DNA from 3 places in the Paenibacillus sp. NPDC057934 genome. Region 2 is predicted to be linked to each of the others. Evidence: predicted binding sites of a transcription regulator. Region 2 holds the regulator's gene; each other region holds the start of a gene.
What was found. The regulator Rex, encoded in region 2, represses fermentation and respiration genes when NADH is low (regulators of the CRP and FNR family bind a similar motif). The targets are predictions, from matches to a motif close to TTGTGAAATATTTCACAA.
Positions count from the first base shown of each region.

Region 1 (3,286 bases), on a different contig from region 2:
CTTGCTTGGTCAGGCGAGCGTAGAAAGCAAAGAAACCTGCGCCAAAGTCAATAGAAGCTACTATTAAATAACCATACAAGAACAGCCAGAGCACCGAGATACCAATCAATTCATAATTCATTACGTGTGCTCCCCTTCTTCCGTAGTGAGATTGCGTTTATCCTTCGCCCACTTTTCCATCTCGACTTCTGGCGGATTATTGTTAAACAAGCGTCTTAACACAAGAACACACATGATCCCCAGTACGATGTAAAGAAGCAAGAAGAAGAAAAATAAAATCCGCACATTGGGCGAAGAGGTCGCTGCTTCATCCACACGCATATATCCCCGGATGATCCAAGGCTGCCGTCCCAGCTCAGCATAGAACCAGCCTAATTCGACGCCCATAAAAGCAAGCACCCCACCTAGTGCTATTATTCGAAGCAGCCATTTATTAAGCTCATTGCGCTTCTTCCAGAAGACAAAGAGGAAATAAAGCAGGGAAATCGCCAGTAGTGCAAATCCAATTCCAGCCATCGCATCAAAGAAGTAATGAATGAGCAGCGGAGGCCATTCCTCTTTCGGGATTTGATCAAGCCCTGTGACCGTTGCATTAAAGTCTCCAAAAGCCAGGAAGCTGAGAATTTTCGGGAGATGGAGTGCACCTATGACTTCATGCTCCGCATTAAGAAAGCCGAGTAAAATCAAATCTGCGCCCTTTTCCGTTTTAAAATGCCATTCCCCGGCAGCGAGCTTTTCCGGCTGATGCTCAGCCAAAAATTTAGCCGAAACATCCCCTGCCAACGTATTGAGCAAGCTGAATAGCAACACTACTCCCATCATAAGTTTCAAGGCTTTTTTGTGGTAAGGCGTAACGCCTTTTCTCAGCATGGTTATAGCAGCAACGCCGGCCAAGAGGGCCGCTCCTGTCAAATAAGCGGAGCTTAATACATGAAACACCTTGGAGAAGGTTGCAGCATTCAGCATGGCTTGTAACGGATTAACAGCTGTGAATTGCCCGGCATTCATTACAAAGCCTTGAGGCTGATTCATAAATCCATTGACCGTTGTGATAAACACCGCAGACATCCCTGCTCCCAAGACAATGGGAATCATCAGCAGACAATGAATATACGGATTTTTGAACCGATCCCATGTATACAAATAGATTCCTAGAAAAATAGCTTCAAAAAAGAACGCAAATACTTCTAGAAATAACGGAAGCGCGATGACATTGCCCGCCATTTTCATAAAATTAGGCCATACCAAAGCTAGCTGTAATGAAATGGCGGTGCCTGTCACAACACCGACTGCTACGGAAATAACAAATCCCCGTGACCATCTCTTGGCCATCAGTGTATAGTGAGGATCTTGTTTGCGGACACCGATCAACTCGGCAATGGCAATCATCAGCGGTATGCCGACGCCAAGTGTTGCAAAAATAGCATGAAACCCCAGGGTCATCCCTGTAACCAGCTTACTCCAAAATACCGTATCTACTCCCATAGGCTAATGCCTCCCCTACTAACTCTATAATATTAAATACCAGAATTACTCTACTCAGCGTCTCCGTTCTGTTTCATTCATAAACCTTTTTTAGACCTCGTAATGAGCTAATAGAGATTTTTTTCACAAGATAGACAAAAAGCTTTCCCTGCACCCCTGCGTCTCTGCTTTTTATATTATGAATCCCGATATTCAAAATTATTATATCTTCAATTTGAAGCAATTCCATTGAGGTCACGACTTCGTCTTTAAACGTTCAAGAAAGGATCAACTCTTTCTGACAACTACGTGAACATCATTAAAATAACCCGAACGAGCTATTGATGGATCCTACAGAGAACCCTCAATTTCTGATTAATCCAATGTCTCCCCCGCTTCAACGGCAAGAACATGATTCGTAAGGCATATTTGTAGGACATCTCTCAATTAGAATCTTGATACAATCGGAACGGCAAGATCGCTTCGAAGATGTATTCCCAACAAACTTTGTTCTAACTTAATTTTCTAATTTATACCAATGAACAAAAAAGAGGCAATTCCGGCTGGCCAGCCAGGAATCGCCTCTTTTTTAGTTATATACAATCGAACAAAAGGAATTAACAAAGAGCGAAGATGTGCGAACTGAAGTTTGGAACTGCAGGTGTAAAGCTCTCGCCTGAATACTTTTCATAGGAGAGCTCGCATCGGTTCATAGACTGTCTGTCGACAGATTTCAACCACTAGAAGCGGTATAGTCCGCTTCACCTGTTGTCTTTACAGTGAGAAAAGAGCTTCCTCCCCAACTAACAGCATTTTTGTACCTTATTTTTCTTCAATATAGGTAAATCAGGGAAATAAGATCATAAATGTATCTTAATTTTCGAAAAAATACACTGGATGGTCTATTTTGGATAATTTAAGATACAATATTGCACTTAATCTCCAATATCCCCTAGATACAGAGGATTTAAGGTACGAAAATGCCGTTAATTACACTTCAATCCTTTCTTATATAAGCTCTCTTATTTCCTGGCTATGCTTATTCCTCTGATGCATTCTATATAGCATGCTTTTTACAGGTAAATCTCTACGACGTTACCCTCAGCTTTGCTGAACTGGTCATAGTCTTTGCGTTCGATGCGAACACCACCGCTACGGTAACGGTTGAGGTTGTCTTTGGTAACAACATCGTTGCCGTTCACTGTAACCCGCGAGATATCTCCACCTGTCAGATGGTAGATGAAGTCCACTTTGGCTCCAGCATATTCAAAAGCAAACTTCATGCCGTCAAGCGATTCCGGCAGGACCGGATCGAGGATCAGATCTCCGCCCTCTTGGCGAATGCCAAGTGCATTAGAGATCAGCTGGTTCATATAGATCCCAGGACCGCTGGAATAGATTCTCCAGCCACCTTTTACCGGAACCTCACCGGTGCGCAGCTTGTCAAAGCCTTCTTGCGCTTCGTAACGAGTATTGAATTTACCGTCCGAACTACTGAAGTAAGAGTTCGCTTGGCGCAATTCAGCATTCGGCACTACATCACGGATACCAATCGGGTTGATGGCAGCCAGTCCACTCCAGACCTGATCATTCTTGCCCAGCTTGGCCATCGCTTCCACGTAACGGATATGTGCATGCACATACTGAAGTCCGATTTCGCGGCCGAAGTTCGAAGCCTGCTCTGCACGTTTGAAATGCTTGCTGACTCCGCCGACATATTGAGCCGGACGGTTCATCAAGCGCACACCATCAGGACAGAACAATTTCTCCTGAATCACCGCATAATGCGCTTCAGCCTGTTCAGGCGTCAGCAGTTCACTGA
Region 1 covers NZ_JBHVPB010000008.1:112,450-115,735, forward strand. Annotated here, with positions in the region: gene ACFVRY_RS19190 (cytochrome d ubiquinol oxidase subunit II) at 1-121, opposite strand, end outside; gene ACFVRY_RS19195 (cytochrome ubiquinol oxidase subunit I) at 121-1,485, opposite strand; gene ACFVRY_RS19200 (GH36-type glycosyl hydrolase domain-containing protein) at 2,538-3,286, opposite strand, start outside.
Region 1: a site for Rex is predicted at 1,597-1,614, ahead of ACFVRY_RS19195 (cytochrome ubiquinol oxidase subunit I). Genes of this name have one in related genera too.

Region 2 (3,286 bases):
GGCAAGAGGTGGGGCTGATCAATATCAATGGCAAGAAAGTCAGCCTTCATGCCGGGAGCAAGTCGGCCCACCCCATCCAGGAAGAGCGATTTTGCACCGTACTCCGTAGCCATCTGCATGGCTTCTGCAGCCGGAATAGCTGTTGGGTCTCCGCTGAATCCCTTATGAATAAGCGCCGCCAGACGCATCTCTTCGAACAAGTCCAGATTATTGTTGCTGGCTGCACTGTCCGTACCCAGCGATACGGTGACGCCTGCATTTAGCAGGTCGATAACCCGGGCAATCCCGCTGGCCAGCTTCAGGTTACTTCCAGGGTTATGGGAGACACCGACATGGTGTCGGGCCAGGACCCCGATCTCCTCGTCATTCAGATGCACACCATGGGCAACTAGAGACGGTCGTGTAAACATGCCTACCTTTTCCAAGTGCTCGACTGGGCGTAGTCCATATTCCGCAACGTTCTGCTCCACTTCTCGCTTCGTCTCCGACATATGCGTATGTAGCGGCAGATTCAGATCATGGGCCGCCTGCACGAACTTTACAAAAAATTCCGGCGGGCAAGTATATGGGGAATGCGGGGACAGCATCGTTGTAATTCTGCCGTCTGCCTTACCATGCCAGTCGCGAGCGAACCGTACAGCATCAGCTAGCTTCGTATCTTGTACCTCCGGCGGACATAGACCGATAACCCCGCGTGTCAGCACCCCACGCATACCGGACTGCTCCGTAATCTCAGCTACCCGGTCCATTTTGTCATACATGTCCAGAAAGGTCGTCGTGCCACCCTTCATCATTTCCAATATGGACAGCGAGCTTCCCCAATAAATATCTTCCGGGGTAAACTTGCCCTCCATCGGCCACATTTTCTCCTGCAACCAGACCTGAAGAGTCCGATCATCACCATAACCGCGCAACAGCGACATCGCCGCGTGACCATGGGTATTCACCAGACCAGGCATGAACAGTTGGCGGCTGCCATCGATCACTTGCAGCTCTTCTTCAAGGAATGGCTCTTCTTCGCCTATGTATGTGATGAGATCATTCTCTATGATCATACAGCCGTTCAACACAGACAGAGGAGTCCCAGGCACAAGAAACTTCCCGTTACGAATAAGAATCTTACTGTTGCTCATGCCCAAGCTCTTCCTTTCCATCCTGCAAATAATAAGCCAGGCTTTGCAAATCCGTTGTAAAGTCGGCTGCATGGACACGGATATGGGACGGCGTTTTCAGAATCACAGGTGCAAAGTTCAAAATCGCTTCAATGCCAGATTCCACCAGGATATCGGCCACATTCTGCGCTTCGGTATCCGGTACGGTGATAATGCCGATGCGGATGCCCTGCTCACGAATGGTGCTGCCCAGATCCTTCATTGGTTGTACAGTGAGCGAGTTGATTTTCTGACCTACCTTGGGTTCATAGGAATCAAAAATAGCGCTTATTTTCATCGTGTCCTTCAAGTAAGCATTGTAGTTGGACAAGGCGTGTCCAAGATTACCTGCGCCTACCAGTGCCACGTTAATTTGCTGATCCAGTTTCAGGATATGACGGATCTTCTCAATGAGATAAGATACATCATAACCGATGCCTTTACGGCCAAAATCGCCAAAATAAGCCAGATCCTTACGGATCTGGGCGGGGTTAAGATCCAGCTTCTGACCAAGTTCTTGAGAAGAAACTGTCGAGATTTCACGTTTTTGAAGATCGTTGAGGAATCGCAGGTATACAGGAAGTCTGCGTACCACCGCCTCCGAGATTTTATCCGATTTCATGTTTTCTCCTCCTAAATTAATCTGATTGTTGAAAATAACGCCTACCAAACGGAATGAAAGGGGCTCTAATTGCCCCCCTCCTCCAACCATTCTGCAATTCGGGGAACCATCTGCTCGGTCTTCATATGCTCCATCTTGGGACCGGGCAGCGAATACAGAAAATATTTACCGTAATAGGATTCAATCACCCTGGTATCATAAACAATAACGATCCCCCGGTCTTGTGCCGTCCGAACGAGACGACCAAAGCCCTGCTTGAAGCGGATAACCGCCTGCGGCACGGAGAGCTTCATGAACGGGTTCTTCTTCTGCGCCTGTAGCAGCTCAGCCTTAGCCTCCGCGAGCGGATGGTTCGGCGGCTGAAACGGCAGTCTGACAATGGCCAGACAGGTTAGGGCATCGCCGGGAATGTCTACGCCTTCCCAGAAGCTGCTTGTGCCAAGCAGTACTGAAGCGTTGCTATCCTGAAAACGGCGGATCAGCTTGCTGCGGCTTCCACCTTCTACTCCCTGGCCCAGTACACTGATATCCTGTGAAGCCAGAGCTTCCTTCAGAGGATCATAGACCTGCCGTAGCATACGGTAAGAAGTGAACAGTACGAGCATCCGTCCGCGTGTGATTACCGCAGCCTCCGCCAGAGACTGCACCAGCGTATCCACAAAACGGGCATCGCCAATGCTACCCTTGACGCTCGGGAAGTCGCGTGGAATGACCAGCAGGGCCTGTTCACGGTACTTGAACGGAGAAGGCAGCAGCGAGGTCATCAGACGCCCCTGCTCCGCAGCTTCGCCGAGCCCCAGATTGTCAATCATGAATTGGAATGATTTATCGACCGACAATGTGGCCGATGTCAGCACGATGCTATTCTTCTTGTCGAAGAACAGCTCCTTGAGCTGGGTGCTGACATCGACAGGCACCGCATAGAGCTGCAGGGACTTGCTGCGGTAATTAGTGCTGGCTTCCAGCCAATAGACAACATTCACGTCGTTCAGATTCATAAAGAAACGCACCTGTTCGCGAATGGCGCCCAGATCCTTAAAGAGACCACCAAGATCGGTCACCAGACTGTCCGAACTGGACTGACCGTCCTGTTCACGCATCTCGCTCAGCATCTTCTCACCCTTGCGGATAACTTCGCTGAGGCTCAGGTGCATTGTATTCTCCAATGCCGCAAGCTCTTCCCAGTCCTTCGGCTTGCTTCCCGGCTGGAGACGAAGTACGAGCTGTCCCGCTTCCCCTGCGGCCGCATCGCTTCGCTCTGGCAGGAGAGTGTACAGCTTCTCGCTTAATACATCCCATGTCTCTTTTACCGTAAGCAAGTCCGGATAAAGCCTGTCAATGATGACACTCCATTCGGAAGCCTGCTCGCTACCAGAAGTTTGCAGAATCTGACGCAAGGCCGGAAGCTGTCCGTTACGGCTGTCCTTGTAGAGTCTGCCGAGCGTATGTGACACCGTAAAATGCTTCATGTGCATGCCGAGATGCTTCCCGGCTACATCCTCCAGATGATGGG
Region 2 covers NZ_JBHVPB010000002.1:95,342-98,627, reverse strand. Annotated here, with positions in the region: gene ACFVRY_RS04995 (amidohydrolase) at 1-1,133, opposite strand, end outside; gene ACFVRY_RS04990 (redox-sensing transcriptional repressor Rex) at 1,120-1,773, opposite strand; gene dinG (ATP-dependent DNA helicase DinG) at 1,839-3,286, opposite strand, start outside.

Region 3 (3,286 bases), on a different contig from region 2:
CATTTCGTTCCTTTCTTGCGGGATTGCCCTTTATGTAGGTGGTGTTGTTAAAGACCCTCAAGGACTGTTCTATTCCTCGCCTGAGAAGCTCGCTGAGCTTGGGGTGAAGACGAACATGCGTCACGAAGTGATTGCGGTGGATACCAAAGCCAAGACACTCCGGGCCCGCAACCTTGCGAACGGACAGGAATTTGATGATACCTATGACAAGCTGATCATGACCACCGGATCGTGGCCGATTGTTCCGAAGCTGGAAGGCATGGATTTGGACGGTATTCTGCTCTCGAAGAATTACAATCACTCCAACACTATCATTGAAAGAGCCCAACAAGTGAACCGGATTACGGTAGTTGGCGCCGGATATATCGGAGTAGAGCTGGTTGAGGCGTTTCAGATGAACGGAAAACAAGTAACCTTGATCGACGGGGAAGAGCGGATTTTGAGCAAATACCTGGACGAAGAATTCACTGCTCCTACCGAGCAGTCGCTGAAGGATCACGGTATCACCTTGGCGCTTGGTGAGAAGGTCAGCTCTTTTGCCGGCGAGAATGGTAAGATTACCAAGGTTATCACTAGCAAAGGGGAGCATGAGACCGAGCTGGTAATTCTCTGCATCGGTTTCCGTCCGAATACGGAACTGTTGAAAAATCAGGTTGAGATGCTGCCGAACGGCGCGATCATTGTGAACAACTATATGGAGACTAGTGCGCCGGATGTCTTCGCCGCTGGCGACAGCTGCGCGATTCACTATAACCCAACCGGTAAAAATGCCTACATTCCACTAGCGACTAACGCTGTGCGGATGGGCACCCTGGTGGCCCGTAATCTTGTCGCCCAAACGATTCCCTACATGGGCACGCAAGGAACATCCGGCATCAAGATCTATGAAGACAATATTGCTGGAACGGGACTGACGGAGGAAGCTGCCAGGGGTGAAGGCATGGAAGTAGATAGCGTTATGATTACTGACAACTACCGTCCGGAGTTCATGCCGACATTCGAGCAAGTGCAGCTCAAAGTAGTATTTGAACGTGCAACACGCCGCATCCTGGGTGCGCAGATTATGTCCAAGATGGATTTGACACAATCCATTAATACGATCTCGGTCTGCATCCAGAATAAGATGACGGTGGATCAGCTGGCCTTTATAGATTTCTTCTTCCAGCCGCACTACAACAAGCCGTGGAATTTCTTGAATACTGCCGGACTGCAGGCATTGCAGCAAACCCTGCCTGTAAAGGAAACCGCACTAGTATAAAATTATCATCATGCAGACCGGAGCCAGAGTACTGGCTTCGGTTTTTTTGCATGTCCAAACGCTAATTATGACATGTCAGTGAAAATTTTCACTTGTCTTTTGCAGTAGTGATTATTATCACGTTAATGTCTTATATGACACGCTACAATGGCATAAAGGAACAAATTTAAAGTATTAAAAGGGGATACGAACCATGGCTTATAACAAACCTCAGCAAATTGCTGAAGCAACGGTGGAGAACGGAATCAAGAAGGCGCACAATCCGCTGAGTACCGTCCTTATACTTGGCTTCCTGGGCGGTGCCTTTATCGCCCTCGGGTTTTTACTGGATATCCGCGTGATTGCCTCCGCTCCCAAAGAATGGGGCTCTATTGCTAATTTTATCGGGGCAGCAGTCTTCCCGGTAGGTCTGATTCTTGTGCTACTGGCAGGAGCGGAACTATTAACAGGCAATATGATGGCGGTGCCGCTAGCCTTTATGGCGAAGAAGATTTCATTCAAGGAAGTCGTCAAGAACTTAACGTTGATCACACTGAGTAACTTGGCAGGGGCCTTGTTCGTTGCCTATTTCTTCGGGCATGTCGCGGGGCTAACGTCAGACGGAGTCTACCTTGCCAAACTGGTGGATATGGCGGGACATAAGCTTGAAGCTGGATTCCTCCCGGCTTTCGTATCTGGTATCGGCTGTAACTGGCTCGTCGCCTTGGCAGTATGGCTTTCCTACGGGGCAGACAGTTTCAGTGGCAAAATCCTCGGCATCTGGTTTCCGACCATGGCGTTCGTAGCCATCGGCTTCCAGCACGTTGTAGCCAATATGTTCCTCATTCCGGCGGCGATCTTTGAGGGACACTATTCCTGGTACGAGTATTTAATGAACTTTATTCCGGTCTGGCTGGGTAATCTGACAGGTGGGGCGATCTTTGTAGCAGCAGCCTATTGGGCAGCTTACTTGCGCAAGGCACCTACGGCGGTGCAAGCGGTGGACAGCATGTCTGTCGCCAGTGCGAAGAAACATGCTTAATACGTAGACCCATCGGGCTATGTTGATGAACAGACATTCTCTGGGGTACGCAGGTCCTGAAGTCAGATTACAGGCCGGTGTCCACGGGGAGTGTTTTTTTATACCATGACACAACAAAAATTCGCCGCGTTCTCGACTCGGGGGAACGAAATCGAAATGCACGGCGATTCTAGTAGGGAGTGTTTCTTAGGGTCTATTACCCTGGGAATACAGGGGTGAATCAGGGTCATTCAATCGCGCTTCGAGAACTGATTTTCAGACCATGAAGAAGTGTCATTCCATTGACTTTATTCACTTTAATGAAATATTGCGACGATGCGACAAAGCGGCAGTGTACATACTTGCCCTACAGCCACTGATGGGAGGATACTGGATGGAATTGACGACACCAAACTTACAGAGGATGTACACTAGTTATGAGGTTTTTATCTGCTTATCCTAAGGAAGTAAAAGTATTTCTGATTGCCAGCCTGATCAATGCGACAGGAAGTGCGTTGATGTGGCCGCTCGTGACCATGTATGTATTCGATGAGCTCGGTCGTAGCATGAAGGACGCCGGTCTGGTCATTCTGATTCAATCCCTGGGAGGGATTGCTGGTCAACTGCTGGGTGGCTCCCTGTACCATAAAGTTGGCGTGAACCGCCTGATCGTTGGAGCGCTCGCCATGAACGCCCTTGCGTTGTTCACTCTTCCGGCCGCCAGTCACAATTGGACAATTTTCATGATTGTAATGGGATTTGTGGGACTATTCAATTCGTTGTCACTCCCGGCCATTCAGGCCTTTATTGGCTTTCGTTTTGCCAAGCAGCGGGGTGAGCTGTTTAACATAGTCTACGTTGCCAATAATATAGGGGTGGCGCTGGGTACGGCCTTGAGCGGTTTTCTCGCTGATATCTCCTACATGCTGAGCTTTGTGATGAACGGTGTGACCTCAGCTGTATTTGCCGTTTTCTTCTTCATATATCTGCGGCGAGTCGGAACGGGACCGGAGGCAGAGGGAACGGAT
Region 3 covers NZ_JBHVPB010000010.1:312,599-315,884, forward strand. Annotated here, with positions in the region: gene ACFVRY_RS23375 (FAD-dependent oxidoreductase) at 1-1,258, shown strand, start outside; gene ACFVRY_RS23380 (formate/nitrite transporter family protein) at 1,452-2,279, shown strand; gene ACFVRY_RS23385 (MFS transporter) at 2,696-3,286, shown strand, end outside.
Region 3: a site for Rex is predicted at 1,335-1,352, ahead of ACFVRY_RS23380 (formate/nitrite transporter family protein). Genes of this name have one in related genera too.